Regions from separate parts of the Herminiimonas glaciei genome, predicted to be linked through region 3. Evidence: predicted binding sites of a transcription regulator. Region 3 holds the regulator's gene; each other region holds the start of a gene.
The links. The regulator FNR, encoded in region 3, switches genes on or off when oxygen is low (the NO sensors DNR and NnrR bind a similar motif). The targets are predictions, from matches to a motif close to TTGATNNNNATCAA.
Positions count from the first base shown of each region.

Region 1: ACFQPC_RS16470 (DUF7933 domain-containing protein) is a predicted target of FNR. The motif match lies at 4,755-4,768, and genes of this name have one in related genera.
Region 2: ACFQPC_RS07945 (OmpW/AlkL family protein) is a predicted target of FNR. The motif match lies at 1,835-1,848, and genes of this name have one in related genera.

Region 1 is NZ_JBHTBU010000002.1:1,171,497-1,182,420, reverse strand. Features, by position in the region: gene ACFQPC_RS16470 (DUF7933 domain-containing protein) at 1-4,603, opposite strand, end outside; gene ACFQPC_RS16465 (methyl-accepting chemotaxis protein) at 5,288-6,988, opposite strand; gene ACFQPC_RS16460 (methyl-accepting chemotaxis protein) at 7,154-8,857, opposite strand; gene ACFQPC_RS16455 (chemotaxis protein CheW) at 8,904-9,380, opposite strand; gene ACFQPC_RS16450 (acetamidase/formamidase family protein) at 9,839-10,924, opposite strand, start outside.
Region 2 is NZ_JBHTBU010000001.1:1,760,619-1,771,542, forward strand. Features, by position in the region: gene ACFQPC_RS07935 (FMN-dependent NADH-azoreductase) at 1-28, shown strand, start outside; gene ACFQPC_RS07940 (DnaJ domain-containing protein) at 408-977, opposite strand; gene ACFQPC_RS07945 (OmpW/AlkL family protein) at 1,155-1,775, opposite strand; gene ACFQPC_RS07950 (xylose isomerase) at 1,918-2,934, opposite strand; gene ACFQPC_RS07955 (aromatic ring-hydroxylating dioxygenase subunit alpha) at 2,982-4,058, opposite strand; gene ACFQPC_RS07960 (PDR/VanB family oxidoreductase) at 4,115-5,104, opposite strand; gene ACFQPC_RS07965 (LysR family transcriptional regulator) at 5,223-6,131, shown strand; gene ACFQPC_RS07970 (class I SAM-dependent methyltransferase) at 6,196-7,530, opposite strand; gene ACFQPC_RS07975 (hypothetical protein) at 7,992-8,354, opposite strand; gene ACFQPC_RS07980 (hypothetical protein) at 8,406-8,720, opposite strand; gene ACFQPC_RS07985 (bifunctional diguanylate cyclase/phosphodiesterase) at 9,518-10,924, shown strand, end outside.
Region 3 is NZ_JBHTBU010000001.1:1,260,303-1,271,226, reverse strand. Features, by position in the region: gene ccoP (cytochrome-c oxidase, cbb3-type subunit III) at 1-521, shown strand, start outside; gene ccoG (cytochrome c oxidase accessory protein CcoG) at 540-1,940, shown strand; gene ACFQPC_RS05580 (FixH family protein) at 1,962-2,501, shown strand; gene ACFQPC_RS05575 (helix-turn-helix domain-containing protein) at 2,874-3,314, shown strand; gene ACFQPC_RS05570 (autotransporter domain-containing protein) at 4,013-8,206, shown strand; gene fnr (fumarate/nitrate reduction transcriptional regulator Fnr) at 8,238-8,996, opposite strand; gene fdxA (ferredoxin FdxA) at 9,069-9,413, opposite strand; gene ACFQPC_RS05555 (substrate-binding domain-containing protein) at 9,732-10,634, shown strand; gene ACFQPC_RS05550 (GNAT family N-acetyltransferase) at 10,670-10,924, shown strand, end outside.

The DNA of each region.
Region 1 (10,924 bases), on a different contig from region 3:
GATTCGATGCAGTACCTGGTGTACCTGTGCTGCCAGCAACATTCACTATCGTGCCGGCGGTAGTCGTGCCATTCAAGGTTCCTGCGGGTTGTGTAGGCTGGCACACCGAATAGGCGGCCGCACCCAGATCGGCAAATATGTAGTTACCCAATGCATCCGTAGTCGCGGTCGCCAGCAATGGTCCACTGCAAGTCGGGCCGCTGCGCAATTCAATTTGCGTGTTGGCAATCGGGGTGTCGGTGCCGCTGGTAAAGATACCGTTAGGCAGCAGCTTGTTGTCCTTGAATACCTTGCCCGAAATATAGCCGCGTGTGCTGATGGTCAACGGCGCATTCGCAGGTTGCTGGTTGTTACCCAGATTGGTTTGTAATGCACCAGCCGGGATATTGTTGACGTGCACACCCGCAGCAAATCCGGTCACGTTGACATCGATGGTACAGCCGCCTGGAGGGATGGTCCCGCCACTGCGCAAACGCACAAAAGTTGCATTCGCCGTAGCATCGACTGCACCGCCACAAGTAGTCGACATCGCAGGTGTAGCCGCCACACGGATCTGACCTGGCGCAATCGGCAGCACGTCGTCGAAGTTGGACGTCAAGGTCATTGTCGCTGCATTGTCATTGGTGATGACGATGCTCAGGCGCGATATGCCATTTGGCGGAATCACCGCTGGGGAAAACTGTTTGCTGACAGTTGGCGGTGTCGATATGATCAACTCGGCGCGAGTCGGTTCTTCGTTGACTACACCTTCATTGGTCGTGACAGCGCCCGCAGGAATCTGATTGGTATAAGTGCCTGAGATATTGCTCAGGACATTGACTGTCACCGTACAGGCACTGCCTGCCGCAATCGTCGCACCGCTCAAGCGTATGCTGGTCGCTGAAGGATCCGCGACAACGAGGCCGCCTGCACAGGTGGTACTTGCTGCGGGTACAGGTGCAACGACCAAACCGGCTGGCAAGATATCCGTCACACCGACGCCGGTCAAGACATCAACGAGTGGAGGAACAGCAGCCGCGTTGGTATTTTCCAGACGCAGGGTCAGCACAGCAACTGCGCCGGGAGCCTTGTTATCAATACCGGTGGTAAACCCGGCCGGATTACCCGCATCCAGAGTGAGTTGGCTAAAAGCCTTGTGTATCGACAGCGGTGCTTTTGCAAGCAAGGTATCGCTGGTTGGGGCAGGATTTGTAACGACAGTTCCGCCTATCGTAATAGACAAGGCATTCGCAGGAATATCGTTGACATAGCTGCCTGCAGCCGCCACCTCTACATCGATCTCCGCCTGACAACTACCAGGAACCAGGCCGTTTGCTGCAGCAATGGTGCCGCCGCTGACTGTCAGGGTATTCCCACCCGTAGCAGTTACTACTCCTCCGGTACATGTAGTTGTCGGATTACCGCCATCAGCCGGGATAATCACGCCGGTCGGCATGATATCGGTAACCGACAAATTCGTACCAACCTGCGAAGTCGGGTTATAAAAAGTAAGGCGCAAGCGTGAACGCTGGCCCGGTTTGACTACATTCGGAGTGAATTTCTTAACGATACCCACGTTGCTGCTGGTCGCCAGGCTGGTCGACGCCGGAGCGCTATTAGTCAGCCCTTGATCAGTGTGCAAAGCACGAGCTGGAATGATGTTGGTCACACCAGCTGCCACGGTCGAAGTAACGTTGACCTTGACCGAACAAGTGGTATTCGCAGCCAGCGAAGCAATACTCAGACTCACCGACCTGGACCCAGGCACCGCGACCACATTTCCGCCTGGGCAGGTCGTGCTTGCCATCGGATTAGCCGTGATGATCCAGCCATTTTCAGGCGCACCGGCAGTACCATCGGTCGTGAAGTAATCCGTCACACCCATGTTAGTAACGCCTTGGGTGCCGCTATTGATATCAATCGTTAGCTGACTGACCTGCCCGGGGAAGGTCAAAGTGGACGGATTGGTAGATTTCAGTATGGTCAGGCTGGTTGCTGCATTGTGAATCAGGGTCGCATCAACCGGCAGCACATTGCGCACACCACCGTCTGCCGTTATGTTATTGGGCGGAATCCTATTAAGCCAGTTCGCATTACCGGTCGCAATCACATCGAACAGCAACGAGCATGTGCCGCCGCCATTGATGCTGGCTCCCGTAAGCAAAATCTCGTTCGCGCCAGCCGCACCGGTAATCACTGGTGTTCCTGCACAAGTCGAATAAGCGTTGGTCGGATCGGCCAGCACCATATCGGCAGGCAAAGGATCTTTCACCGAGACATTGGTCAATGGCAACGAACTCGAATTCAGCAGTTGCACGGTGACAGTTGATTTACCGCCAGACGTTACGCTCGCAGGATTGAAGCTTTTGTTCGCAGTTAAAGCGGGGTTGTAAGTCAACGTCGCCGAATTGGTCTGCAAAGGTGTGAGGGCACGCACGGTGCCATTCGCCAGCGTTTGATTACCGCCTACTGTCGCAATATTCGGATATACGCCTGCAGGACCCACGACGTCTACCTGCAACACGCAAGTTCCATCTGCACCGCTACCGTTATTGGCACGCGCCGGAACAGTTGCGCCGTTCATGGCAATAGAAGTTGAACCAGCCACCGCGTCTATGGTCGGGGTGCCGCAAGTGCTGGCGGCATTCGATGGGGATGCAATCCGCAACTGACCACCACCAGCATTTGCCAGTTGCAATGTGTCGGAGATCGTTACGTTGGTCAGCGGATTAACCGATTTGTTGGACAGCGTAATAGCCATACGAACAATCGTGCCTTCGGCAAACGTGCTGACGCCGGGAGTGGATTCCGCAAATGCCTTTTTTACAGCAAGGACAGGAACAGTGTTGTTCGGGTCGGTTGGAACGGAGCCACTGCCATTACAAACCTGGCCACCGCCATTGTTGTAGCAGACACCACCGGCGTTGATGACGTTGGATGTCGATGTATTTTCCGTAAGCGAAGTCATCGCCCAAATACTGATCGTGCAAGAACCTGGCACGTTGACACTGGCACGCCCCGGTACCGTCGTTAATCCAACCACAACAGCTGTAGGTGCGGTTGTACCGAGAGGACTGCTGGAGCTCACGGCACCACAACCTGCACCTGTCACAGTAGGGGTGTAGTTGACACCATTGATCGTGCCGGTAAGGAAGGTTTGGCCATTCGTGAAAGTATCGGAAACCGTCACATTGTTAATGGCACCCGCACCATAGTTTTCCACCCGAATGTCGTAACGAATCGGATTACCTGGAGCTACTACGGTAGGTGTTACGCCCTTCACGATGCGCAAATCATCAGCCACCAAAATAGTGGCTGATGCCTTCTGACTACGAATTGCCGGATTGCTGACGATCACCGCCCCTTCGCCCACCTCATTGGTGTACGAGACAGGGACGCCAAGGTCCTGCACACGACCGGTGAAATTCACGGTCACAGTACAAGAACCCGGTGTTGCGCCACTTTTCGCAGGAATGCTGCCACCCGTCAGCGTAAATCCGACATTGTTAAACGTCGGATTTGCACCGCAAGTGCTGATGGCGTTTGTAACCAGCAATCCTTTGGTCGCATTTGCACCACCTACACCGTCAATCGGTGAGTCGGTAAAGCTGGTGATATTGAGCGGCGTATCTCCCTCATTCGTCAGCGTGATGGTAAAACTACCGTTTTCTCCACTCGACAATGCGCTATTGGAAAAGGCCTTTGAGACCTTCAATGGAGAAATTACTGTGAGATTCGCAGTCGCATCTGTTTCGGCTGGAATACCTAAACCAGTAGAAAAATCCGAGGAGCGATTAATACGGTTTTGTTGAATACCGGTCGTATAAGCGCCATTGGTTTGATTCGCCTCCACATTGATCGTGAAAGTACAAAACCCGTTGAGCGGGAGACTGCCGCTACCTCTTACGGTGGTATCACCACTTGCAGGCACTGGATTGAAGACCGGCGCAGCACCGCTACTACACACGGCTGTTGCATTCGGTATTGCTGCGACCTTGATAATCGCGTTGCCACCGAGTTGAGGGAAGGCATCGGCAATGTTGAAGTTGTCGATTGCAACCGGATTTGGATTCCTGACGGTTACCGTCAAGGTGGTGGCTGCACCACCCAATACCAGAGTGGAGTTCCCAAATGATTTTTCAATTTTAGGCTGAGCCAACCCACGAACACCAAATGTCTGGCTGACGAGACCACTATTGCTAACAGGTGTCACGCCTTCGGTGCCCGTCACTGCGCCACTCGCCAGGTCATAGGCATAACTGACGGCAGTCCCATCGGAGGTGCCGGCAGTTACAGGAATGTCTATGATACAAACGCCATCGGCAGCTACCGCAGGAGGCACAGGATTAGTAACTGCCGGAGGAACCGTAGCTCCAACCAGTTTGATTTGCTGCGTACCGTTTACTGCGGTAAGCGTTCCACCACAAACTGACGCATTTACAGCACCGGCAATTTTCAATCCATTCGGCAAGGTTCCCGGCAGGAGGTTGTCAAACGCTGTATTTCCGATCGCGGTTGCCGAATTATTAGACAAGGTAATCCGCAGAATACGAACCTCACCGGGATAAAAAGAAGATGGGTCCGTCGTCGTCACCGACGCAGTCAGCGCAGCAAACGCAGACATGGGCAACACACCCAGCATCAAGGCCAATGGCATAGCTCGAAGCAAAGATGCAAAAGATGATTTGGCAAAAAATGTGGAACGCAACATGACGGGCCTATCTACTTTTAATTAATTTTTAAATTCGAATCGCAACGATGGGCTGCGCAAAAAATTGATCCAGCGCAATAAATTTCTGAACGGAATATAAAGTTGCAACAACGAAACTGCATGTAAACGTTCGTCAACGTTTGTAAACACGCCTCGTTGGAAACCTAATGAATTCGCGGGATTGAACGCAGCAAGCGAGAAATAATTGCTGCGCGAGGTTAATTATTTTCGCGATGGAAATGCTGACAAATCCTGATACGTACTGACGTAAAGGAAGTTGGTGTGGATGTGATTGAGGGAATCGAAGGCGTGCAAAAACTTTTCCGCAAAGAAAAACTTCTCACATATAAAACAAGAAGTTAGCTTCCGTTGGACGAGCGCGCACATCAAACACGCACGCAATTAATATTTCCATGTGGAAATAAAATGATGGATTTTTTAATGAGTTAACATTTGCAAACACCACGTGTATGCGTGTGTGATTTATGCGCATCGTTTGAAAAAACAACGCATGTATATCTTCAAGTTCACATTTGTAAAAAACGTAAACGAAAAAAAAGCCGGGCGATAACCCGGCTCATTTCTACAACAGTGGAATCAAAACTCTTCCCAATCATCCCCGCCCGTGGCAGCACCATTCTCAATTTTTTTGGTAGATGGCGCTGCAATTGCACGATTTGCCGGTGCACCATGTGACGCCACCCTGGCGCTCACATTTACTTTCTTCGACGGTGCCACAGCCGCAATGCGATCCAGTTTGAACACGCTGACCGCTTCAGCCAGTTTCGCCGCCTGTTCATTCAGCGATTCTGCCGCTGCCGCCGCCTCTTCTACCAATGCGGCATTTTGCTGGGTGACCTGATCCATCTGGCCAATCGCCTGGTTCACTTGTTCGATACCTGCGCTTTGCTCCTGGCTCGCAGCCATGATCTCAGCCATGATATCTGTCACGTGCTTGACGCTTTGCACCACTTCATCCATTGTGACGCCGGCTTCACCTACCAGCTTGCTGCCCAACTCCACCTTATCGACGGAATCACCGATGAGGGTCTTGATTTCTTTCGCCGCAGCGGCTGAGCGCTGCGCCAGGTTACGCACTTCACTTGCCACCACTGCAAAGCCACGTCCCTGTTCACCGGCACGCGCCGCTTCAACTGCAGCATTCAAGGCCAGGATGTTGGTCTGGAATGCAATGCCATCAATGACGCCGATGATGTCGACAATTTTCTTGGCCGATGCATTGATCTCTTCCATCGTATCCACCACGCGCGCTACTACTTCGCCGCCTTTTTCAGCAACACCGGAAGCGGAAACTGCCAGTTGATTCGCCTGGCGCGCATTATCGGCATTTTGCTTGACGGTAGAAGTCAGTTCTTCCATCGATGATGCAGTTTCTTCCAGCGAGCTGGCCTGCTCTTCGGTCCGGCTGGACAAATCAAGGTTGCCGGCAGCAATCTGGCTGGAAGCGGTAGCGATCGTTTCGATACCGGTACGTACCTGGCTTACGCTTTGCACCAGGCCGTCATTCATATCGCGCAGTGCATGCAACAACTGACCAGTCTCATCATTCGAGCTGGACTGGATTTTGTTGCGCAAGTCGCCCGATGCGACAGTACGTGCAACGGCAACCGCGTAATCGAGCGGACGCGTGATGCTGCGCGACAGCAGCCACGCCAGTACTGCACTCAATATTAATGCGATGGTTCCCAGGGTAATCAAGACCGTACGACCGGACGCATACAGGTCATCCACTTTGGCTTTGGCCTTTTGAAATATGGTTTGCTGGTATTCGACAACGGCCTGCACAGACTGATTGTAGGCAAGCAGCGCCGGATCCATTTTGGCCTCGATCAGTTTTTTCGCAGCAGCTTCGGCGGCAGCATTACCCTCGCCCTTGAGTTTGAATACTTCCTTGCGAACGTCCATGTAGGTCGTGCGGCGTTCACCGACTACGCTCATCAGTTGCTTGCCTTCCGCGCTGCTGATCAACTCAACGATTTGATTTTGCAGTTTGGTGATTTCCAGGCTTTGCGCTTCCATCTCGGTCTGGAACTGTTTCTGTACTTCAGCATCATTACTTCTTACGCGAGCCGATGTACGGACAGCATTTGCAATATTGCCCAGATACCATTGATGCGTGAGCCGCTCCTTGGCTGATGCCTCCTCCATATGCACGGTCGCTTGTGCCACTTCCTGTAAACGCCAGACGCCGATTGCAATCATGGATGCCATCAACACCAGTATTACAGCGAAAGCCAAGCCCAGGCGTGCGCCAATTTTCAAATTGCTTATTTTCATTTTTTTAACTCAAAGTGGGAAAAGGTGATGCTGCAAGATGCACACGAAAAAACATCAAGTTGCCAGCTTAGCCGGCGAACTTGATGTCTTCGTACTGTCCAGATCCATCCGGGACTGATACCAAGTCCCGTTATTGCTCACGACTTTCGGGTAAGTAATCTCTATTTAAAATTCTTCCCAATCATCGCCACCAGTGGCTGCGCCATTCGCTACTTTTTGACGCACTGGGGCAGGAGCAGTGATTGCACGCTTGGCTGGTGCCGGGCTGCTTGCCACTACTGCAATTTTGTTGGCCGTCTTTGTGACTGGTGTCGCTGCTGCTACGCCGTCGAGCTTGAAGACACTGACAGCTTCAGCCAGTTTCCCGGCTTGCTCATTCAGTGACTCCGCCGCAGCTGCTGCTTCTTCTACCAACGCAGCATTTTGCTGGGTGACCTGGTCCATCTGGCTGATCGCCTGATTGACTTGTTCAATACCGGCACTTTGTTCCTGGCTTGCCGCCGTGATTTCGGACATGATGTCGGTTACTTGCTGTACACCTTGCACAACTTCCTTCATCGTCACACCCGCTTCAGCCACCAGCTTGCTGCCGATCTCGACCTTATCAACAGAATCACCGATCAGGGTTTTGATTTCCTTGGCGGCGGCAGCGGAACGTTGCGCCAGATTGCGCACTTCGCTTGCGACCACTGCAAAACCGCGACCTTGCTCACCGGCGCGTGCTGCTTCCACTGCCGCATTCAAAGCGAGGATATTGGTCTGGAATGCGATGCCATCGATCACGCCGATGATGTCGACGATTTTCTTCGCCGACGTATTGATCTCTTCCATGGTGTCGACCACTTGCGACACGACGACGCCACCTTTTTCCGCTACGGTGGAAGCCGATGCCGCCAACTGGTTGGCCTGGCGTGCGTTGTCGGCATTCTGTTTAACAGTAGAGGTCAACTCTTCCATCGACGATGCGGTTTCTTCCAGCGAGCTGGCTTGCTGTTCGGTACGGCTGGACAAGTCCAGGTTACCGGCAGCGATTTGCTGGGTTGCGACGCCGATTGCAGTACTGCCCTGGCGTACATTGAAAACGGTTTCGATCAGGCTTTTTTGCATGACCTGCAAGCCGCCCATCAATCTACCCATTTCATTGCGCGATTTGACTTCGATACGGCTGGTCAGGTCACCGGCAGAAATCGCGCTGAAATGACCCAGCATTTCGCCCAAAGGCTGCATGATGGCGCGGATCAGGAAGAAAGCTGCAATCGCAACAACCAACAAGCCAAACAGTACGCCGCCGATCGCAGCAATACGGAACAGGGCAAACATCGACTGGCTGGATTCATAGCTGCCTGCGGCTGCCTTCATCTGGAACTCTTGCAGCTTTTCCGCACTCTCGGTCATCTTGATGAATAAAGGTGTGGCCTTTTCAAACATCAAGAGTTCTGCTTCTTCAAACAGCCCGCTTTGTATCGCTTTCACCAGGGGCAAAGCACCTTCACTCAGGTATGCATCACGGTTGGCAGTCACGACATCGGCCAGTTTTTTTTCATCCGCATTCATCGGCAACGCATAGTAAGCCTTCCATGCGGCATCCGATTCCTTACGCAAGGTATCAGCGCGCTCAAACATTGCTGCATTATTCGCGCCATTCGACTTGATTAACACACGATCGATAGTTGAACGTGCCTGGAACAAGCGTGTCATGGCGGTATTGATGGCCTGCGAAGACGCAAGCTGGTTACCGTATACATCCTTCAATGAATCGTTCGTGCTTTGCAAGCCAAATACACCCATCGCACCACCGACGATCAGCATGATGCCCATGAAAGCCATCGTGCCTATCAAGCGCATCTTGATTGATAAGTTATTAAACATTTTTCCCTCTCAGACCATTATTGTGAAAGCAGCTCTATTTTTTGTATCAGGCCGCTAGTTTTTCTATCAGTCCCATTTCGGATGACGACATCAGCTTGTCTATATCCAGCAAGATCAACATGCGCTCTTCTATCGTCCCCAGCCCGATCAAAAAGTCAGCATTCATGGAGGTTCCCATTTCCGGGGCCGGTTTGATTTGCTCGCTATTGAGTGTGATGACGTCCGAAACGCTGTCGACCACAATTCCGACTACACGATTACCAATATTTAAAATAATGACGACGGTGAATTGGTCATAAGTGGGTGCCCCCAGTTTGAACATGATGCGCATATCGACAATCGGCACAATGATGCCGCGCAGATTGATGACGCCTTTGATGAACTCAGGTGCATTAGCGATTTTCGTAACAGCGTCGTAACCACGAATTTCCTGGACTTTCAGAATATCGATGCCGTACTCTTCGCTGCCTAGCGTAAACGCCAATACCTCGGTTCCTCCGAGAGATTGTTGCTTGTTTTGCATGGATGGCCTGTTTATAAGAAGGATTGTTTTTTTGCGCTGTGGGTCAAGCTTTTTAGCGTAAAAATATTGGTAGTCGAAACGGGAAAATTTCCCCCTTCAACTTAATCCTGATTACGTCATTCCAGAAGGAATCTTTAGCTAGAAACGAGGCTGTCGCAAAGATATTCCAAATGATCTGTGACATTTGGTTAAATCGCGGAAAACGCTTGTATATTTGGTACGTTTTTTAACGTTTTACTGAGAGAAAAATCTGATTTTTGCATCCCGATTACCGTCGATAGTAAACCGACAATATCGCAAATCACATCGATTCATCATCGACGGCCTTTGCAAATACTGATCATCACATCGGGAATGATTCTTATTGATGTGCGCAAACATGCGTTGCGCAATTGGCCACACGGCAAAATGGGGCTCTAAGGACGATTGAATGCGGGCTGCGAATAGCCGGAAAAGCGCTATTCATCCCGGCATAGTATGGATTTCTTGATAACGGCATGTACACCCCAGTTACCGTTGACGACTTGTGTAATGCCAAAATCTACCGCCACCGATATCAGGGAAATCGCCTCATCTTCGTTCAAGCCATGGGCCGTCATCAAATAGCGCCGCGTCTTGCGGAAAGCATCGCGCATCGCCATATCGAGGGACGCCTTCTTATAGATATCAGCCTGCGCATTTGCCCCCAACTCCACCAAATGATTGGCATAGCTCAAACCCTGGATGACCCACTCGGTCTCACTCTCGAGGAAAGGATGATCGAGTTCATCAAGAAATTTTCCGGCGATATCTTTTTTCTTGTGCAGGACTAACTGGAACTCGCCGGTCAGCGAACATTCAATCGCCGTTCCACACAATTCGGAATCACCTTGCGATGCATGCGGATCGCCGACCGAAAACAAGGCTCCGGGCACACCTACCGGCAGGAATAAAGTCGAACCTTTCGCGGCACGCCAGTTATCCAGGTTACCGCCAAAGGAACCAGGCGGGACCGAGTCCACTTCATCATCCAGCAATGGTGCAACAGCCATCACGCCAAAGTGCGGACGGATCGGGATCCGTGCGTTTTTCAAGACGCCATAATTCTTCACTATGCTGCTGTGATCAACCGGGATACCGGGATAATCGATCGTGTCGTGTCGCACGCCAAAAGGATCGGTTTGCGGTGTCCAGCGGAAGTTGTAGACCGCCTTTGCACAACAGTCATGCGCGGCATGCTCGATCTCATAAATAGTCACGACTTCGCGCGGCTTCGGTTCGGTCAGCAAGTCGTGGTAGTGGAAACCCCACCAAGACGCGGCATTACTGCCGAATGATTTGCCTACATGCTCTTCCGCCGCCGCCGGTCGCGTCTGGATATCAAGGATACGTATCTCCAGCACATCACCCGGCTCCGCATCCTGTACGTAGACCGGACCGGTACAGATGTGGACGCCGAATCCTTCCCCGGCACCGCGCCCATAAATCGAACTATCGATAGGCCCGGAACCACGCCGATCCACCGATTTACCATTAGCATCCCAATGGAACACACTTTCCGCACC
Region 2 (10,924 bases), 500 kb from region 3:
ATTATCGCGAGCACTTGCAATAAGCTAAGATAAGTAAGCATTTACGGCAATATCAATGATTCAGATAGCCAGGCAAGAGAACCTCGGCATCAATTAGCAGCCGTAAATCGAAGAAAAAGATGTCCTACATTATTTAAACTAATGTGAAAGGCACCAATGGCACTCGATGCAATTGCGGAAGTCGTTGTACGCGCCGTCGGCTGGCTGATAGTCGACGTTATATTGACGAATATATTTTATTGGCCGGGATGGCTGTTCTTAAAGGTTTTGACTTTGGGACGTTACCCACCATCCAGTTCCACCCCACATAAGCGTGAGTTCGTTGCCATATTCGGTTTTGCGGTGATCTTGGTCACAGTGTTAGTGCGGGTCCAGTGGTATTGAAGAACATCGTACACTGAGCTAACTCAGCGGGTGGCAGCAGCCTTCTCAGTTGCTTGCGTGTCTGCTTTCTGGGCACGCTCTGTACGCAGCCGTTCTTCGCGTCTGAACTGTGCAATCTCAAAATCCTGCTTTGACTGTATCGCTCTTTGTTCCTGCAACTTTTGCTGTTCCAGTCGCGCCTGTTCGGCCAATGCCAGTTGTTCAGCGCGCTCGGCTTCCGCCTCGGCTTTTTTTGCTTCCAATGCAGCGAGCTCTGCTTCTGCTTTATCCGCCTGCACTTGGTAGACGTAAAGGCACCCGACCACCAGCAACAGTGCCGCGACTATCTTCATCCATGGAAATGGCGAACTTTCGACGATAAGCTCCGCCACCCTGGTCTTATTTCTTAATTTCTCATCGTAAGCAGAACGGCGATTCGGGGACGAGAGGATGGCGTAGGCCTCGCGGACTACTTTCTCCCGGATATCCCGCTCTTCAGGGTTGAGCGTCGTAGCTCCGTTAGCCAGCGCTGCAAGGCCGGTTTTATATGCTTGCTCGATTTCAGGCGAACTCGCCTGTCCGCTTACTCCCAGCACCTGATACAGCGTTTTCATCCGTCAAATTTCTCGTGATTTTTGGTTCGTCACTTATAAGAGATTTGTTGCGATAAAACCATCCCATATATATGGCGTACCATCTGGGTCCCAGATATCACAAGAAAAAAGGTCTACGTATAACGCAAACCTTTTTCATTGAGTGGCAGCCGGTTCAATACCAGCCACTCCCATGCTTTAGAAGCGATAACCCACACCTACGCCCACCAGCCAGGGATCAACCTTCACAGCACTCAATTGACCAGCCGCAGTATTCACATCACTACGAATCTGTACTTTCTTCACGTCTAGGTTAATCGACCAGTTTTTATCGATTTTGAAATCAACACCAGCTTGCAAGGCCAGACCGAAGCTGCTTTTTTCCAAGGTCGCTGCGCCATTGAGCAAATCAACGCTGGAAATGCGAGTGTAGTTGATACCGGCACCGACATAAGGGCTGATGGTTTTTTCCGGTGTGAAGTGGTATTGCAGCGTCAAGGTAGGCGGCAAATGTTTGAAGGTACCGATCTGGGTACCGTCCAGCGATACTTTTTGTTTTTGCGGATAGGTCAGCACCAGCTCTGTCGCCCAGTTAGGCGTGAAGAAGTAGCTGATGTCGAGTTCCGGGATGACTTTGGAATTGATGGTGAGGCGATCTGATGCGCCAACGCCGCCTATCGGGTCGGACTTGTTCGCCGGGTCGAGGTTGACTGCGCGGACGCGAACCAGCCATGAACCTTCTTGTGTTTGCTGCGCAAATGCTTGCGAACTGAGGGCTGCCAAAGAGCACAGGGCGATAGCCAATACCGATTTTTTCATGATTACCTTCTTGGTTTAATGGGAACGTGTCTACGTTACCGCTACGCCATTTCGGGCATTTGATATCGATCAAGTATTGTGCGGATTATCGAAAAATGGCCGTCCCCCTTACCCTTTTTGCAAGGGGGCGGCCTGATGATGACTATCTGCTGCGCGCTTCCGCCGGTATGCCACTGGTCTTTTCCGCCTTGATGTCTTCCCAGGTTTGCCTGAACCATTCGGCAATCGCGACATTATGTTCCAGCAGCGAATACTTGCAGCCACCGCCATAGTCCGGCATGTCTATCATGTCGGTAGTGATCCAGCGCAGCGGACTATTGGGCTGGTCGCGGTGCTGCCGCAAAACACGGCGCACCACTTCCTTGCATGGCTCGACCCGATAGGCATGCCATGGCGAATGCCATTCACCCGGCCTGGGTTTAAAGAATGGATACTGGCAGGCGCGACCATAGGTGTCGCTGGGGTTCAGCTGCCATTGATTCCGCGGCCCATTCGGAGAGACCGGGCGGATTTGCAGCCATACGGTCATGTTTTGCGCAATCCAGTCGTCCAGCACATTACCCGGCTCATACGGATCGATGATGCAAAGGCCTTTTTCCACGTCTGCACGAATCCCGCTGACGTCCTGCTCTTCCAGGTTATCGACTTTCAACAGCACGTGACTGTGGTCGAGCACGAAGTTGAAAGGCACGCCGTGTGAGCGCACCATGTCGGCAACGCGTGTTACGCGGCGGAAATCTTCGGTCCACATATAGATGTGCACTTCGAAGCCAATCACGATGCCGATTTTTTCACCCAGGGCATAAGCATGCAGATAGAAATCGACCACTTCCTGATCTGTCACCACATGCCCTTGCGCATGCCGGGTGTAGAGCATGATGTTGTGGCACTCTGCGCCGGCCTCTTTACACAGGCGCAAATTCTTTTCGAGTACCGCTTCATCGCGGCCAGCGGTATATGACCATAAACCGGTGCGGATAGGCAGATCGTATTTATTCGCCGCATCTATGTATTCCCGTTCCAGCCCCGGTTGCGGCATGCGATCGAAGTGATCGAAAACACCGGTGCTTTTTATCAATCTGAATTGTTCATCCACGCTGACGACCTTGCCCGGGATGTGTTGTGCGCCGCGACCATTGCAGCCGATAGAAAATTCCATATCCTTGCCTCCGTTTTAATAATGTTGTTGGACGTGCTGACTACAACCTATCCTGCGACTTGCAGCTCTGCTCGCGTGATGGGTACATTGCTTTCTGCTGCAAGCTGTTCGGCAGCGATGCGCTTATCCACCATCTTGCGTATGCGTGCCGGCGCATTGTCAATTCCCAGACGTACGTACTCCCGCACGCCGGTTTCTTCCTGTGCCTGCTGCACGGCGGCGAGTATCGCCATGTCTTCTTCAAAGGTCAGCGTCATGAGTTTTGTAACGTCGGCATCGATATCCGGCTTACCGGTCTGGTAGTTACGCACATGCAGCCAGAAGTAATGGGTGGTGTTTTCTGTTTCGGGTGTCAGGAAGTTATAGGAGAAGGAACGCAGGCCACGATTTTTATTCTCTTCGTTGCGTTCGACCCCGGCATCCACCGTGCCGAAATCCACATATGAAATCGATGGCATGAGCAGGTAGTAGTACTGCCAGCGATCAGTCAGGCCTTTGAAGTCGCCCATTTTTTTTGCCAGCGGTATCGGCTCGGCATTTTCTATCCAGCGATATGCGAGCACATGCTGCTCGCCCTGCTCCACCTTGACTGTGACATTTTCGCCGGCGGCATTGCCTATGGTGTTTTTATGCACATAAGTGGTGTGTGCGGGATCGACAAGATTGTCTGTGATGTTCAGATAATTACTCTTGAAGTGCAGGTACTGACCGTCGATCAAGTCCCAGCCCGGCATCCGGTAACGCTCAACCTCGACTATATCGTCCGGGTTCGCCAACGCCTCTTCCCCCATCCAGATCCAGACTGCGTTGTAACGCTCTACCAGAGGGAAACTTTTGACCTGCGCTGCCGGTGGGATCTGCGGCTGGCCGGGTACGCGCACACAGGTGCCGCTGCAATCAAACTGCAAGCCGTGATAACCGCATTCAACGATATCGCCTTTGAGTTCGCCCAGTGACAGCGGTGCCAGCTTGTGCGGGCAGCGATCCAGCAGCGCGACCGGCGAGCCATCTTCCTTCCGATACATCAGTACCGGTTCGCCCAGGATGCGGCGCGTCAAATACTGACGCCCGACCTCCTTGCTCCACGCTGCCACATACCAGGCATTACGTATGAAAGTACCCATGCTTATGTCTCCTTGCTGGTTATAGGGAATATGGTGATTTGTCGACAGGCCGCTACTCAGAGGTCCAGTACCAGCCGTGGGGATTTGGCGCGCGATACGCAGATGCACATGACCTTGCCGCCAGCGCGTTCGTCGTCCGGCAGGTTGTAGTCGCGGTGCTCCGGAATACCTTCCAGTACCGCAGTGGCACACATCCCGCATTCGCCGCGCTTGCAGTCGTACATCAAGTCACAACCAGCTGCCAGGATGACGTCCAGGATCGACTTGTCGGCGGGTACCTGCAGTGTCTTGCCGGAAGCCCGCAATTCCACTTCGAATGCCGTATCGCCGCCCTGCACCGCAGGAGAATTGAATAATTCGAAATGCACATGATCATCAGCCCAGCCATGGTGTTTAGCCGTCGCGATCACCGCATCGATCAAGCCACGAGGACCACAGACATACACATGTTTGCCATCGGCAGGATGCGCCAACAAGCTTTCCAGTTGCAGGCCGCGCCGCGGATCGCCGCCGTCGAAGTACAGTACGACATTGCGGAATGTTTCCACCGCGTCGCGGAATGCCATCAAGTCGGGACTGCGCGTGCCGTAGTGAAATTCAAAAGAACGACCGCTCGCCTGCAACGCATAAGCCATAGCCAGGATGGGCGTAATGCCGATGCCACCAGCGATAAGTACACTGTGCGTGGCAGTTTCATCCAAAGGGAAATCATTTTGGGGGGGGCGTATGTTTAACTGTGAACCGACCTTCAAGCCATGCATAAAGGGCGAGCCACCTTTGCCATTGGCCTCCAGTTGCACCGCGATCCGGTAATGGCTCCTGCATTCACTGCCTACACTGTCGTCAATCAATGAGTAAGAACGCTCATCTGCATCTCCGCCCGGCAGAATGACTTGCACGCGTATGTGCGCACCGGCGGTATAAGCAGGTAGTGCTGCACCATCCGTGCTGTGCAGCACAAAGGCCTTGATCGTCGGCGTCAAAGTGCGGATCTCGCTGACCACGACATTAATCGGGATGCGCTGTTTTGCTGGGGGTGAATCCACCTGGCTACTCCTTCAGTTGAAGCTGACAGGCGCACATGCGCCTTTGCCTGGGAGTAGCTTCTCAGCCAGCCATTTATATGTAAATATAGATATACATATAAATTGATGAGGTAATCTCATGAATATAACGCTGCGGCAACTACGTGCTTTCGTCACCGTTGCTGAAACCGGCAAGTTCACGCTGGCTGCTGAATTGCTCGGCGTATCGCAGTCTTCACTCAGCCTGTTGGTACGCGACCTCGAAACCTTGCTGGGCCTGCGTTTGTTTGATCGTCACACGCGCCGCCTGGAACTCACCGATGCGGGGCATGACTTGCTGCCGGTCGCGCAAAAAACATTGATGGATTTGCTGTCGGTGGTGGAAAACTCGCGCGACCTGCTGGCGCTGAAGAAAGGACGCGTCACTATCGCTGCGGGTTCCCTGCATGCGGCGACTGTCATCCCGGATCTTTTGAAAAGCTTTAATCGTCGCTATCCGGGTATACGCGTGATCGTCGAGGACGTGGCCGAACGCCAGGTGCGCGAACTCATCGTCGCCGGTACCGTGGATATCGGCATCGGCATGACGCTGGAAGGAGATAGCAGCATGCTGGCGCAGGTCATCGGGCACGATAAGTATGCAGTGCTGATGCACAAGGAACATCCGCTGATGCGCAAGAAAACCATCACCTGGCAAGACATCGCAGCAACCCAGCCGATATTGCTGAAACCACCGAGCCTGATCCGTACCTATCTGGACCGGCACCTGGCACGTGTGGGCATCACATTGACACCGGCGTATGAAGTGGCCCTGCCCTGGACCATGACCGGCATGGTGCGCGCTGGTGTCGGCGTAGCCATCGTTACAACCGGCGTGTTGCCGGTAGCGGAACGTATGGGCCTGGAATTACGGACAGTCAGCGCGCCGGTGATAGAGCGTGAACTTGCGGTACTTACCCGCGCCGGATATCCGTTGTCACCGGCAGCGCAAAGCCTGCGTATGCATTTGATTGAGGAACTGCCCAAGGCGGTAGCCAGCTACCGCTAATCGTCAGAGCAAAGAAAAGCCGCATCCCGTAACAGGATGCGGCTTTTGTCGTTCAGGCCTGGCCCTAGGAAGCGGCGTAGATATCGCCGCGCGTCAATGGCACTGCAGGTTCCGCACCACCCGGCTTGGACGCCAGGATTTGATAGATGCCGGTGCCGCCGTACTCGAATTCAAGCGCGCATGCCGCCATATACAAACGCCAAACGCGATAGGCTGATTCACCGACGTATTGCAATGCCTCTTCGCGGTGATCCTCGAGCCGGCTGACCCATTGCCTGAGCGTCAGTGCGTAATGCGGACGCAAGGCTTCGACGTCGTGGATTTCAAAACCGGTCTGCTCCATGCGGCGCTGGATATTGCTGACAGTATCCAGCTCACCATCCGGGAACACATAACGGTTGATGAACTCGGTATCTATCGTGCGTTGCCAGCCTTCTTCATCATGTGTAATGCCGTGATTGAGGAAGAGCCCGCCCGGGCGCAGCACGCGTTTGATGGTGGCATTGTAGACCGGCAAATTCGCCAGCCCTACGTGTTCAAACATGCCTATGCTGGAAATCTTGTCGTAGACCGATTCACCTTCGAGGTCACGGTAATCGCGCAACTCGACTGTTACCAGATGGCTTAATCCTTCGGCCTGGATACGTGCCTGCGCATACTCATATTGTTTCTCGCTCAGCGTAATGCCATGTGCTTTCACGCCATAGTGACTTGCGGCCCAACACACCATCGCGCCCCAGCCGCAACCCACGTCAAGAAAACGTTCCCCCGGTTTGAGGCGCAATTTGCGGCAGATATGATCGAGCTTGTTTTTCTGCGCCTGTTCCAGCGTGTCTTCGAGGGAGTGGAAGTAAGCACAGGAATACACCATTTCCTTATCCAGCCATAATTTATAGAAGGAATTGGAGACATCGTAATGGAAGGAAATCGCCGCCTGGTCGCTGGTCTTCGAGTGCTTGTGTGCAAACTCGCCGGAACCGAAAGGTGTAGTCGGCAGGTTCTTGGGTTTCGACGGCAGACGCCAGGCATCACGCAATAATGCCCACCGCGTCGCCAGCGAGAAATCGAAGGATGCGAAATACTGTTTGAGGCCCAAAGCCGCATACAGGTCACCATCGATATCGATCAAGCCATTGATATAGGCGTCGGCCAGCGGCAAGGGGCTGCGCCCGAATACGAGTTTGCGCAACACGGCCGGATCACGCAGCAGCAGCGTGAACTTGGGTGTGGCAATTTCGATCTGGTCGAGCTTGTCGCCCAGGACGCGGAATGCGGTCGCACCGGGGAAGTTATGCAAGAGATGCTTCAGGATGCGCAGTGCCGCTTCTATCTGCGTACTACTGAAAGATTCAGCCATTAAAGTAGCTGGCGTGGTGAGATGGTTGTTTCGATCGTTCATCGCTTAAGCCCTATCTGAAAAATTCCTGACGGGACCGCACACGCTCGTGCGGCGGCAATAAGTATGGTGTAGACAAGAAACGTGGCCCGATGTTCATTGAGCCGGTGCAGAATAGCTGCGGGTATTTCGCAGGCTATGGTCGCCCTCCCGTCTGCGCAGGCAGAACGAGGCGGACTTAATCCAGGTAAGTGAACAGATTCCATGTAACGCTCCCCCTTAAGAACGCATTTCACGTATTTCTGTGAGACGCATTCGAATAAAAAGAAAAAACGATTACTTCGACCTAGTGCGGCACTCGGATGCGGTGCCTTTACATACAGATTAAATTGGAAACCTCACCACCATGCCGTGGAGATGGCAAGGTGGTAACCAGAGGCGATTATACGATCATGTTTGCAAGTGTGCATTGCGCAGCACTATGCCCACGATGCGGGTGTGGATATCAGGCGGAAAGGGACCGACTATTTACTACGGGCATCAATATCAGCCAGGCACTCCCGGCCTTTTTCCGTGATTTCGTACCCACCGTCTTTCGCTGCGATGTGGCCTTTTTTGCCGAGGAAAGTCTGCACATCGGATTTCAATACTGTTGCAGGATCGTTCGCAATGGCACGCAAGCCATTGATGCAACCCTTGATAAACAAGGTTTGCTTGCCTTTCTCGCTTAGGGCGAGCTGGCCGTTTTTCGCATATTCGATATATTTGAGGCCGAGCAGGCGCTTGGTATTTCTTGCTACGCAGGCGGATGGTCGTTCTCCGGCTTTGATACCGGCCACTATCTGCGCCAGCGCGTCGAACTCATCCGTCGTTAAATCACCACCCATTACTGCTTCCAATCTCAAATATATAAATCACCGGCGCCGGTTGGCGACAGTTCAAAATCGCGGCAAATCTGCCAATGTACGGCCCGGGACATCGTGGTCTATCGTATCGATGTCTTCGATACCGTGTTGATGTATCACGATGTGGACGCGCGGGCCCAGCACCATTTCATTACCTACCCGGAAGGCCGTCGCCACTTCGTCACCGAAGTGCAGTGCATCAACCACCAGACTGACGTCATGCTCTGTCGTCACTGCTTCCCAACCTGGAGAACCGTCACCTTTGCGGTGGCCGCGCCCCCATCTCACCATTTCCACCCTGTCGCCTGCATCGTTAAAACGTACTGCTTCAATCAAGTGAACTGACATTGATGTCTCCGTAAAAAATGTCATTGTTGTATGGCTTCATGGTACGCGTCCCATAGCCTGACAGCAAGACACAGATGCATGCAAATCATTGCGCACAAGATAAATATCCGCCCACATCGCACTACAACTTACAACTTGATGACCAACATAAGCGATCCCTCTTCAAAGCAGGCTTTTTCATTTCCTGCATGCTGTTCAACAGCGCAAAATCAATCCGGCTGCGGTTCAGCGGCCCGCAGCAGGCCTCATTTTCAGTAGTCTAAATGTCAATTGCGATACTAATTTATCAAGACTCATCGCGATTTCCCCCATGAAATTGTTAAATTTAAAATTAAAAGTATGTTTGATACCACAGGCCAAAAAGCCGCATTTTTCAGTTTTCCCTATGGGCAACATCCTGCCGAAAAGAAGAATGGTTTGCATTTGTTAATTAAGGTGTCAGGGCCACTTTTTCTCCCATATCTATGGGATAACAGCAATATTTCCGAATGACTACACTAGGTCGCTTTCCGGCACGATCCACTGAAAGCCGGCGTCGGAAAAGAATAAAAAAAGCAGAGATAAACCGCCACGGCACACATCAATGCCGGTACCAACCTTATGCAAAGAAGCTGACAGATATTTGAATATTTTTAGACCAGACCGTTAACCAGAAACGCAAGAAACGTTCTTCGACCTCCCGGACTGCCATTCGTCAGTCCCAAGAGCAAGCGTAGATCCGCATTCTTTCGCTATCGCTCGCTTACCTCGTCTCGTTTCCATCACAGAACATAACCTATGCTCGGTTGATTATTCTTATGCATGCGAAAAACCAAGGTGATTACCCGCGCGATAGTTCACCGAAAATCAGCTTTATCCAAAGGCATCTGCGCCTGGTGATTCTGTGGCCGCTCTCGGCCCTGCTGCTGATCGCCCTGTTGTGGGGTGTGGTTTATTCCAAGCTCGAAAACGATAAGAAAATCCTGCAGGAAAATGCAGCCAAACAAGCGGTCTCCATCTCCAAGGCCTATGCGCAATACCTGACCAGGAGCATAGAACAGCTCGACCAGTTGGCACAGCAAATCAAATACGGTTGGGAGCAATCGAAAGGTTATCTCGGCTTTGAAGAGATGATAGGTAAAGGCTTGTTGAACGTGCCGCAGTTTTCCTCGGTTGCGATTTACGATGTCGACGGACGCCCGCTCACTACCAGCGTGCCGGTGACGCAAATGTTCACCGTATCTGATCGCGAATATTTCAAATTCCATGCACACAATATGTCGACGGAATTACGCATCAGCACGCCAACCATAGGCCGTCTCAGCAAGGAACGCATTGTCCAGGTGACACGCCGCCTCGAGAATGAAGACGGCACTTTTGCCGGCGTACTGGTATTGGGCCTGGCGCCGGAATTTTTCACGCTGTTTGCCGACGATCCTATCCTCGGGCATGACGGCGTGCTGGCCTTCATCGGCAATGATGGTGTCGAACGCGTCGCGCAAATGCGGGGCCGTAAAAATGATGCACTCTCGCTGGTATCATTTCCACTCCGGCCCGAGCATAGCGCGAGCAATATCGTAAGCAATACCCGCCAATATGCGGATACCGATACCCACTTCATCGCGACCCAAAAACTGAAGGGCTATCCCTTCTTTGTCATGGTCGGCCTGAGCAAGGAAGACATCCTGCTGCCGTATGAAAACAATCTGGCCCTGTATCGCAAGATTGCCCTGTTCGGCAGCGCGCTCCTGCTATTGTTTGCCACTGCCGCGATGTGGATGTCGGTACGCTTGGCATGGCGCAAGCAGCAAGCAGATGCGATCCGCGAAACCTACCGCATCGCGACCGAAGGCGGCAATGAAGGCTTCTATATCCTGCTGCCGATGCGGGATCGCAATGAATTCATCACCGATTTCCAGGTCGTCGACTGCAATGAAAAAGGCGCATCCTTCTATAACATGAGCAAGGACAAGTTCACCGGCGTCAAGGTATCCGACTTTTATTCCGGCGAATACTTTGACAAGGTGATGCAAGCCTATCGCATCGCGATGGAAACCGGTTTCTTCGAAGATGACTATCAGGTGCCGGCCGACAGCCCTATCGATGCGGAATGGCTGAAGCGGAAATTCGTCCGCTCTGACAACGGCCTCGCCATCACCTTGCGCGATATCAGCGAACCCAAACGCCACGAACGTGAAATGTCACGCCTGGCGACTGAAGATGGC
Region 3 (10,924 bases):
GCCTGTTCCTGAACTATTGCGCGCAATGCCACGGGTCGGATGCACGCGGCAACAAGGGCTTTCCGAACCTGACGGACAAGGACTGGTTATACGGTGGTGAGCCTGAAGTCATCAAAACCACCATCCTGCACGGTAGGCATGGCGTGATGCCGCCAATGGCTGCAGCGCTGGGTGGCGACAAGGATGTGGAAAATGTCGCGCATTACGTACTCAGCCTGTCCGGCAGTACCGCCGATCCGATCAAGGTGGTGTTCGGTAAACCAAAGTTTGCAGCCGCTTGCGCCGCCTGCCATGGCATGGACGGCAAGGGTAACCAGGCGCTGGGCGCGCCCAACCTGACAGACAAGATCTGGCTGCATGGCGGCGGTGCCAACGCCATCATGGAAGCGATACGCAAAGGCCGTGACAACAGCATGCCGCCGTTCGAGGAATTCCTCGGTGACGCGAAAGTACATGTACTCGCTGCGTATGTATGGAGTTTGTCGAACGCCGAGAAGGCAGCGGCTGCCGCGAAGCAATGATGAGGTAATGGAATCAGCATGAAAAACAGCAAGCCGGAAGTCTCTGTCATCAAGATGTATGCAGCACGTGAAGAGATTTATCCGCGTGAAACCACGGGACGCTATGCCAGCCTGCGCTGGCTATGCGTGTGGCTGACGCAACTGGCGTTCTATGGTTTGCCGTGGCTGAGCTGGAATGGCCGGCAAGCCTTGCTGTTCGACCTGGCGGCGCGCAAGTTCTATATCTTTGGCATCGTCTTGTGGCCGCAGGATTTCATTTACCTGGCCGTCTTACTCATCATTTGCGCCTATCTGTTGTTCCTGGTCACCGCGATAGCAGGGCGCGTCTGGTGCGGCTTTTCCTGTCCGCAAACCGTCTACACCGAGATTTTCCTGTGGATAGAGCGCGTGATAGAAGGCAAGCGCAGTGCGCGCATGCGACTCGACAAGCAGCCTGCGTCGCTCGCGAAGCTGGCCAAGAAAAGCGCCAAACATATGGCCTGGGGCGCAGTTGCCTTATGGACCGGCTTTACCTTCGTCGGTTACTTCACACCGATCAGGGAATTGGCGCAGCAAGTCGTGGCATTGACGCTGGGCCCATGGCAAATGTTTTGGGTGCTGTTTTATTCGTTCGCAACCTACGGCAATGCCGGTTGGCTACGCGAACAAGTGTGTAAATACATGTGTCCGTATGCACGCTTCCAGAGTTCGATGTTCGACAAGGATTCCCTGATCATCAGCTATGACAGGAAGCGTGGTGAACCGCGCGGCATGTCGAACAAGCGTAGTGCAGCCGCTGGCCTCAGTTTCGGTGCCTGTATCGATTGTTCGATGTGCGTGCAGGTTTGCCCGGTGGGCATCGATATCCGCGATGGCTTGCAGTACGAGTGCATAGGATGTGCCGCCTGTGTCGACGCCTGCAACTCGGTGATGGACAAGATAGGTTCGGCGCGTGGCCTGGTCCGCTATACGACCGACAATGCGCTGGCGAATAATTTGTCGGTCAAAGAGGTCCGGCGTCGCGCCTTACGTCCCCGCGTATTGATTTACGGCGCGATCCTGGCGGCGATCGTCATCGTTTTTTTCACTGCGCTGACCATGCGCACGCCGCTCAAGCTGGACGTGATCCGTGACCGTGGTGCGATGGGTCGCGAAGTCGAAGACGGCATGATAGAGAACGTCTACCGCCTGCAAATCATGAATACCTCGGAACAGGCGCATCAATACAAGATCAGCGTTTCCGGCATTGAGTCGCTGGAACTGGCGACGCCGGATGAAGTGAGCCTGCAAGGAACCGAAACGCGTGCAGTGCCGGTGCGGGTGAGGGCGGCGGCAGGTCATGGTGAGCCGGGTTCGAATGAAATCAGTTTTAGCCTGCAGGCCGTCGATGATGCCAGTCTGCGTGTAACAGAACACGCAGTATTTTTTGTGCCGCGCTAACGCCAATAAGAAGGAAAGAATATGTCAGCCCATTCCGCAATACTCAACCGGACGCCAGATGAAGCACCATGGTACAAGCATCGCTGGCCATGGTTGTTGATGCTGGGACCTTTTACCGTGGTGGTCGCCGGTATCTTCACGATCTGGATTGCGGTGACGCAGCAGGACGCGCTGGTCGTTGATGACTACTACAAGCAAGGCAAGGCAATTAACCAGGACTTGCGCCGTGATCGCGTTGCCAGCAACCTGGGCATGCACTTCAGCATTTACTACGATACCGATCGACAGAAACTGGTTGGCAATGTCAGCAGCGATGCGCGACAAATCATAGGTGATATCAGCTTGCGCCTGATCCATGCGACCTTGCCGGAAAAAGACATCAGCCTGAACGCAAAAGCAGATGCCGACGGACGCTTTGAAATCAGCTTGCCGGAGTTGACAGCGGGACGTTGGCAAGTCTGGATAGAAAACCGGCAACGCGACTGGCGACTGGGCGGGGTCTGGTTATGGCCTGCACAGAAAAGTCTCATACTTGATGCCGATGTGACAAGCCTACACTGATCTTCACCGTCGCAAGCCTGCCTTGCACGATTTCCCCTATTGATGAATGAGAGCAGCCCGCGACCACTTGGTCCGGGCTGTTATTCATTCCTGTATCGCCATTCTGCGTACACTTCTTTTTTCTGAAAATTCCTGATGCGCGATGACTGCAATTTAGGCTTGGAAAAATGCATCTGCATGACTTCATCCTGTTTGCACAATTACATAAAAATGATGCAGATAGGATTTGTCTTGAAGTCCTGAGAGTAATGAAATTCAAGGCCTTCTCTCGATTAGAGTACCTCCATTGTTGAAAAACGAATGATTGTTCTAAGAAGTTTGGGACACATTCAACACGCGATTTTTTGTGTGCAAACTATGTGAGGTCTGTATATGAATTTTTTTGAACATATTGAATTCCAGGACAAAGCGGCTACTCCTGCGCAATACACCAGCGCCACTGCGGCACAGACGCATAAACGCGTGCCTTTATCCAATGCGCAAATGGATAAGGTGTGCAGTTATCTCGCCGCGCATTTGAACGGCCGTATGCGGGTCGCCGGGCTGGCGGCGCTGATAGGGATGGGGCGTACCAGTTTCTTCGAGCGCTTCACGATGACGGCAAGCATGACGCCGAACCAGTATCTGCAATTCCTGCGCATAGAAAAAGCCAAGGAGCTGATGCGTAATCCACGGTTCACGCTGCTGGATATTGCGTTTGCCTGCGGCTACTCCGATCAGTCGCACCTGACGCGTTTCTTCAAACGGTCTGTCGGCGTATCACCCGGACACTATCGCCGTGAAGCTCTGGCGCAGCGATATCCTGAGCAATGACCGCTTGCTTCAGATGCGCATGGGTAGTGCGCAGATGAGTGTACCAAAAGTAATTGGATGATCATGCAAGGATAGAACGATAGTGCAATCATTGTCGTATAGGGAAGGGCACAATGGCCGCTCCCTCAAGGCGTAGTTTCAGGTAATGCATAGCGGTATTTCATGTAGTACGCGACAGGATTTTTTATCAATGTTGGTAATGCCGGACATGAAACCTTCTCTTCATATATCTCTGCGTCATTCAGAAATTCAGCATGCGTTAGCTGATTCGTCCGATGGTGGGTAAGTGACTTGCTTAAGTCGGCCCGGATAGCTTGGATAGTACTTATCCCCAACCGCATATTTCAATTCAAGCCTATATAAACATGAGACGCGGCTTTAGCGGTGTCCGGTTTCGTGCATTTGGCAATAAATGTGCGGGGGCACTGCTTTTGTATTTTTAAAAAATTATGAATAAGTTTGTGTGTGTAGTTCGGTCACGATCTTTGTATTGGTCGGCGTCTTGGCTATTGGTTTTAGCCATGTCTGTCAGTGCATCGTCGGTGTTTGCACAAACAACCTTTACCGGTTCACAAACTACTAGTGGTCCCTTTTCAAGTGGTTCTCAACTTTTCTTGGATAACAGCACGCTCAACGCATCTAGCGCTAACACCATCACTGGCGGGTATCAGGAATTTCGGGACAATAGCACGCTTAATGTGACTGCAAGCAACGCAATTACTGGCGGGCAGCAGTATTTCTGGGGTAACAGCGTGCTCAATCTGTCTGCAGCAAATGCAGTGAATGGGGATCGTGGTCAACAGCTGTTCTATGAGCACAGTATTCTCAATGCAAACGTGGCGGATGTATTCGGTGATGGTGCGCAGCTGAGTTTTTTGGGCAACAGCGTGCTTAATGCCAACGCTGCCAAGGCAATCAGCAATGGGAGGCAGTTCTTCGCTGATAAGGCCGTGCTCAATGCGTCTGTAGCTGAGGCCATCAGCGGTGGAACGCAGGACTTCGGTGGTGACGCCGTGCTCAACGCATCTGTGGCTAAGGCAATCACTGGCGGAGCACAGACTTTTTCTGACAACAGTACACTCAATGTAACTGCGGCTAATGCAATTACCTATGGAACGTTGTCGTTTGATGGGAATAGCACCCTCAATGCTTATGCGGCGAACGTAAGCAGTAATGACACGTTTATGCTCTTCTCTGACAATAGTACGCTCAATGCATGGGCCGCCTATGCCATCAGCGACGGCGGCTTTGAGTTCAATAACAACAGCACCCTTAATGCATCTGTAGAGCATGCAATCACTGGGGGCTATCAGATTTTTTATGATAACAGTACACTCAATGCATCTGCCGCTAATGCAATCAGTGGTGGGCGACAGACGTTTCTTCTGGACAGCGTACTTAACGTATCTGCCGCTAAGGCAATCAGTGGTGGGCGACAGACTTTTGGGGAATGGGGAGCTAGCCCTATCCTCAATGCATCTGTCGCCCAGGCCATCAGTGGCGGAGAACAGCGTTTTCGTGGCAACAGCATGTTAAATGCCAGGGCTGCCAACGCAATCAGCGGCGGAGAACAGGAATTCTTCGAGGATGCCAAGCTCAACGCATCTGTAGCCGATGCAATTAGTGGCGAAGTAACGTCATCTAGTAATCGCATCACATTCTATGACCGTAGTGTCCTCAATGCTTCTACTGCCTCCGCAGTCAACGGCTGGATACAGCACTTCATGGACAAGAGTGCGCTCAATGCTAGTGCAGCCTCTGCAGTCAGTGGCGGCTACCAGCATTTCAACGACGACAGCACGCTGAATGTTTCTGCAAGCGATGGAGTCAGTGGCGGCAGTCAATCTTTCGGCGACCGGAGCGTGTTGCATGCTGCGGTTAGCAAGGCGGTGAGCGGAGGATGGCAGTCATTCCGGGATACGAGCACGTTCAATGCTAGCGCTGAAAATGCTCTTAGCGGTGGTAACCAGGTTTTCAAGAATAGCGCCGTACTGAAGGCCTCGGTTACCAACGCCGTCAGTGGCGGGCATCAGGAATTTGAGGACACAAGTGTGTTGAATGCCACCGTCGCTTATGCCGTCAGCGGAGGTTTGCGGTCTTTCTCTGGTTCGAGTGTGCTGAACGCATACGCTACCCATGCGCTCAGTGGGGGAAATTACGGTTTGTCCCAGAACAGCACGCTCAATGTGTGGGCTGATAACGCTCTGACGAACAATATACAACTATTTTTTGACGCTAAAAATGGGGATGTCGGCGGCACCTTGCGTTTGAATGGGTATAGCACAGTGATAGGCGGCCTGCGTCATAATCTTTACTCAGGTGGTGTCGTCACCAATGATGGTGCGGCGGATGCCGTACTCACTGTCGATACTTCGATCAAGGGCGATTCGTATTTTGCCGGCCTGGTGCAAGATGGCAGCGGTAAAGGCAAGCTGGGCTTGCGCAAGACCGGGAACAATATCCTGGTCTTGAGCGGAAGCACTACTTATACAGGCGATACCACGGTCGACGGCGGTAGATTGCAGTTTGGTGATGGCAAGAGCGCAGGCCGCCATGACCTGGGTGGCAAGATTAATGTGCTGGCCGGTGAACTCGCAATCAATACGCCGACCGCAGTCAATGTTGCGCAAGGTGTCAGCCTCAGTGATAAGACCACACTGTCCATAGTCGCGAATAGCAATACGCCTTCCTTGCAGGCAGACCGTCTGTCTATAGGCAAGGATGTCACTTTCAATTTGCGCGGCATCTCTGATGCCAGTCAACTCGACAAGGTGCTGATTTCTACCGACAACGGTATAGATGGCGATTTCGCTCAGGTCTTGATCGGTGGTTTCAAGGGGACGGTGGACTACCTGACGCTCAACACGCGCAAATCGGATGACGGCCGGCGGTATCTGGCGATTTACGGTTTGAGCTGGACTGCCGCCAATAATCTGGCGCACGGCACATTCACCCTCAAGGATGCCAGCGATAACTTTGATATAGGCATCGTGCTACGCGATCAAGCGCCGAATGCCGCACGCGGCTGGGATGGCAAGTCATTGACCAAGGCTGGTGCTGGTACCCTGGTCCTGTCTGCCGATAATACTTATACCGGTGGCACGACGATCTCTGCCGGTACTTTGCAAATCGGTAATGGTGGTACGACAGGCTCCATCATTGGTGATGTGACGAATAATGGCACCTTGAGTTTCAATCGTCGTGACCATACGACATTTGCCGGACGTATCACGGGTAGCGGCATGCTCAGGCAGATAGGCAAAGGCACACTCAATCTCAATGGTGATAACTCCGGCTTTTCCGGCTTGACTAGGGTGGAAGCCGGGACCCTGATCGTCGGTTCCAGCGATGCGTATGCCCAAGCGCGACTGGGTGGCGCGGTCGAGGTACTGGATGGCGGCACGCTGGGCGGTGTCGGCACCATTGGTTCCGGTGCCGGCTCGAAGCTACGCATTGCCGAGGGTGGTGCCTTGGCAGCAGGTAATTCGATCGGCACTTTGACGGTGGATGGCGACCTTGTTTTTGAGAAGGGGGCGAAGCTGAAGGTTGAAGTCGATCCGCACGGCAAGGATGCCGATCTGGTTCGTGTTACCGGCGATGCGACATTGAATGGCGGCTCGGTCGTGCATATAGGCGCGAATGGAAAATATCAACTGCGTTCGACCTATACCATCCTGACTGCAGGCGGCAAGTTGAGTGGCAAATTTGATGAAGTCAAAAGTGATTTCGCTTTCCTGGCCCCCAAGCTGCTCTATGACTATGGCGCCGGCAAAGTTGATCTTGAGCTGGTACGTAACTCCGTTGAGTTTGCGACTATGGGCGGCACGCCGAATCAAATCGCTACTGCCTATGCGATAGACAGCATGGGTATGGCGGCCGGGCATGCGGTATATGACGCGATTGCAAAACTGCCTGCCAACAGCGAGTTGATCCGCGCTAGCTTTGACCAGCTGTCAGGCGAAATTCATGCCTCCGCCAAAACCACATTGATCGAAGACAGTCGCCTGTTACGTGATGCCGCCACCGAGCGTATCCGCACGGTGGACGGCTTTGCCGCGGCTACGTCTGCGTGGGTCCAGGGCCTGGGTGCGTGGAGTCATATCAATAGCGACGGCAATGCGGGCCGGCTGCACTACAACACCGGCGGCTTCGTCGCTGGTGTTGACGCTGCGGTGGCGGATCAATGGCGTCTAGGCATGCTGGCCGCTTATAGCAACACTTCATTCAATGCGAGGACCCGTGCGTCATCCGGCTCCAGTGACAATTATTCGCTGGGACTGTATGGCGGCAGGCGTTGGGATATCGCGGATGGCAAGCTTGGTTTGCGTAGCGGTCTCGCTTATACATTGCACGATATGAAGACCAGTCGCCAGGTCGCTATCCCGGGCTTCAGGGACGCCGTCGGCAGCAACTACCGTGCGGCTACATTGCAGGTTTACGCAGACGTCGGCTATGGCATCGATAACCGTTGGGGGAATTTCGAACCCTTCGTTAATCTGGCTTACATCCGCTTCCGGAGCAATGGTTTTGCCGAACGGGGCGGGGCGGCGGCATTAGATGCCGGCAGCCAGAACACCAGTACGAGTTTCACCACCGTTGGCTTGCGTGCTGTCAATCAGCTTGCTTTGGGTGGAAAAAGCGCGACTGTGCGTGGTGCGTTGGGCTGGCGTCATGCCTTTGGCAATAGCACGCCATTATCGACGCAGGCGTTTTCGGCGGGTGATGCCTTCACCGTGGCAGGTGTGCCTGTCGCCAAAAACAGCGCGCTGCTCGAAACCAGCCTCGACTTGCGTTTATCGTCATCGACCACGCTCAGCTTTGCCTATCAAGGCCAACTTGGCATGGATGCGAAGCAGCATTCAGTCAAAGCCAATCTGCTGGTGAAGTTTTGAACAGGGGTAAGCTATGCGCGTACCTGCCGGTTTAGCCGCAGGTTTCGGTGCCGGCCGCCATCGCCTTCAACAGCGTGAGGTCGAGTAATTCGATTTCACGGTTGTTAACTTTCAGCAATCCCTGTTTCTTGAATTTGGACAGCAGGCGGCTGATGCTTTCTATCGTCAGGCCGAGATAATTGCCGATGTCTTCACGCGACATGCGCAACTGGAAACTGGTCGAAGAATAGCCGCGTGCCATATAACGTGACGCGAGATTCACGAGGAAGGCGGCGAAGCGTTGTTCGGCACGCATATTCCCCAACAGCAGCATGACGCTTTGTTCACGCGTGATTTCCTGGCTCATCATGCGATGGAAGTGGCGCAGCAGGGTCGGCATGGTGCTGAATAATTCTTCCAGGCGCGGGAACGGGATTTCACACACTTCGCTATCTTCGAGTGCCACTGCATTGCAATGATGGCGGTCGGTACTGATCGCATCCATGCCGAGCAATTCGCCGGTCATCTGGAAGCCGGTGATTTGTTGTTCGCCGCCGGCATTGATCTGGCAAGTCTTGAAATGGCCGACGCGTACCGCATACAGATTGGTGAATGCATCGCCCATCCGGTACAGATAGTCATCGCGTGCGACCTTGCGACGACGACCGATAATCTTGTCCAGCCGGTCCATATCGTTTTCGCCCAGGCCCATCGGCAGGCACAGCTGGTGCATGCTGCAGGTCGAACAACTGGCGCGCAAGGCGTTGACGCTTAAGGCGGGATCGGTAGTGCTTGGGGACGCTTGGCTCATATTTCCTGGCTCTATTCTTTACTTGGTCTAACCGCGATGCGGTAAGAGTTACTTAAAATGAAAGTAAGGATTTCATGTGATCTTGGCATCAATCACCAGCAAGGGCAACTTGTCCTTCACCTGTGCCCATTTCTCATGTTCGGGCATCGGCTCTTTCTGCTTGCTGATGCGCTTCCAGTCCGGATGCTGTGACAATTCGCGATTCAGGGCAACGAAGTGCTGCTGCTCCGGTGCGACTTCGGTGGCGCCTATGATGGCGTTGACAGGGCATTCCGGTACGCACACCGAGCAATCTATGCATTCATCCGGATTGATCGCCAGGAAGTTAGGACCTTCAAAAAAACAGTCCATAGGGCAAACGACAACGCAATCGGTGTATTTACATTGAATACATGCTTCAGTGACGACAAACGGCATTTCCTGTTTCCATTTCCACGCTCAGATACGACATTGTAAACGGTCAGCCCGGATTTGCCTTTGTTGACGACCGGCTACATGGTTTTACGCCAATTTGAGCCCACAAAAAACAGGGCGCGCGCCTTGTCCAATCATTTGATTTGATGGCTTGATAAGCACAAGTTATCAAGCTGCGTTTGCATCAAATTCCCTCGTTTTTCGGCAGCTATTCCTTGCGTAGTTAAAGCTAACGCTATATCCTTCCGTGCATATCGAAAGGTGCGCCGGTAAACGCATCCTTTGTTACCGCCAAATTTTTTAGTCTAAAGAATGAACAACATGAAAGAACTTCGTATTCTCGCCGATGCTTGTTTTGAGGCACAGGTAGCCAACGCAGTAGAGCGCTTCAATACAGAGCACGCGGATATCCGTGCGGTAGTCAGTGCAGCAGGCGCGGCAGATTGCTTGCAGCGCCTGAAAGCAGGTGATAGTTATGACCTCGCGATCCTGGCCGACAGCGCCGTTGCGGCAACGCTGATGCCTGAGCAGACTGATGGTTATTATATTTTTGCCGGTAACAGCATGGTGCTGGCATATGCGCCGGGGCAAATACTGAATGCGAAGAACTGGCGTGAAAAACTGGGCGATCCGAAAGCGTCCATCGGCCATCTCGAACCAAGCGTACATTCGGCTGGATATGCTGCATTGATGGCTTGCATGCTGGCCGACAGCGTGGCGCCGGGACTGACGCGGACCCTGATTAACCATCCGGGACGTAAAGTGGTGACGGCTGCAAGCGAGCCGACTGACTTTGCATTCAGGTACCGGACGGAGTGCATCGCAAAAAAGATATCATACGCATCCTTGCCAGACACGATGGATCTTTCTAATCCGGCATTCAATGCGCATTACGCTACAGCAAAGCATGACTTGAGCGGCGACGGTAAAACCATCGTGAAGGCCTCAGCCATCGGACATGCACTGGTCATCCCGTTCTCTGCCGAAGAGCCGGAAGCCGCAAGGGATTTCATTGAAATCCTGCTGCAAAATAATTTCACTGCGCAAGGTTTCCAGCCACGCAGCGAAATCGTTGGCAAGTCGCCATGCCGTATGCACGCAGCGCTGGAAGTCAGAAAACCGGCACGCGTACAGAGCGCCAACTATGAAGATGAGGCTGATGTGCATCTGCTGGAACGTGCACGTTTGGGCAAGCGCACGCAGGATTTGGCGAAAGCAGCTTAAAATCCTTGCTTCTGCAACCGGAAGCAAGTGTTCAAATGATTATTCGCCGTGCTGTTGAATCAGACTTTGGTGCCATGTGGCCGATTTTTCAAAAGGTCGTGGCACCGGGTGTGAGCTATGTCTTCGCCGCAGACACCAGTTATGAAGATGGATATGCATACTGGTTCGCTCCGGGCGTGACTTCATACGTTGCCGAAGATGACGGAAAAATCATCGGCATGTATAAATTGATCGCCAACCAGCGCGACCTCGGTGCGCATGTTGCGAATGCCTCGTTCATGGTTGATCCC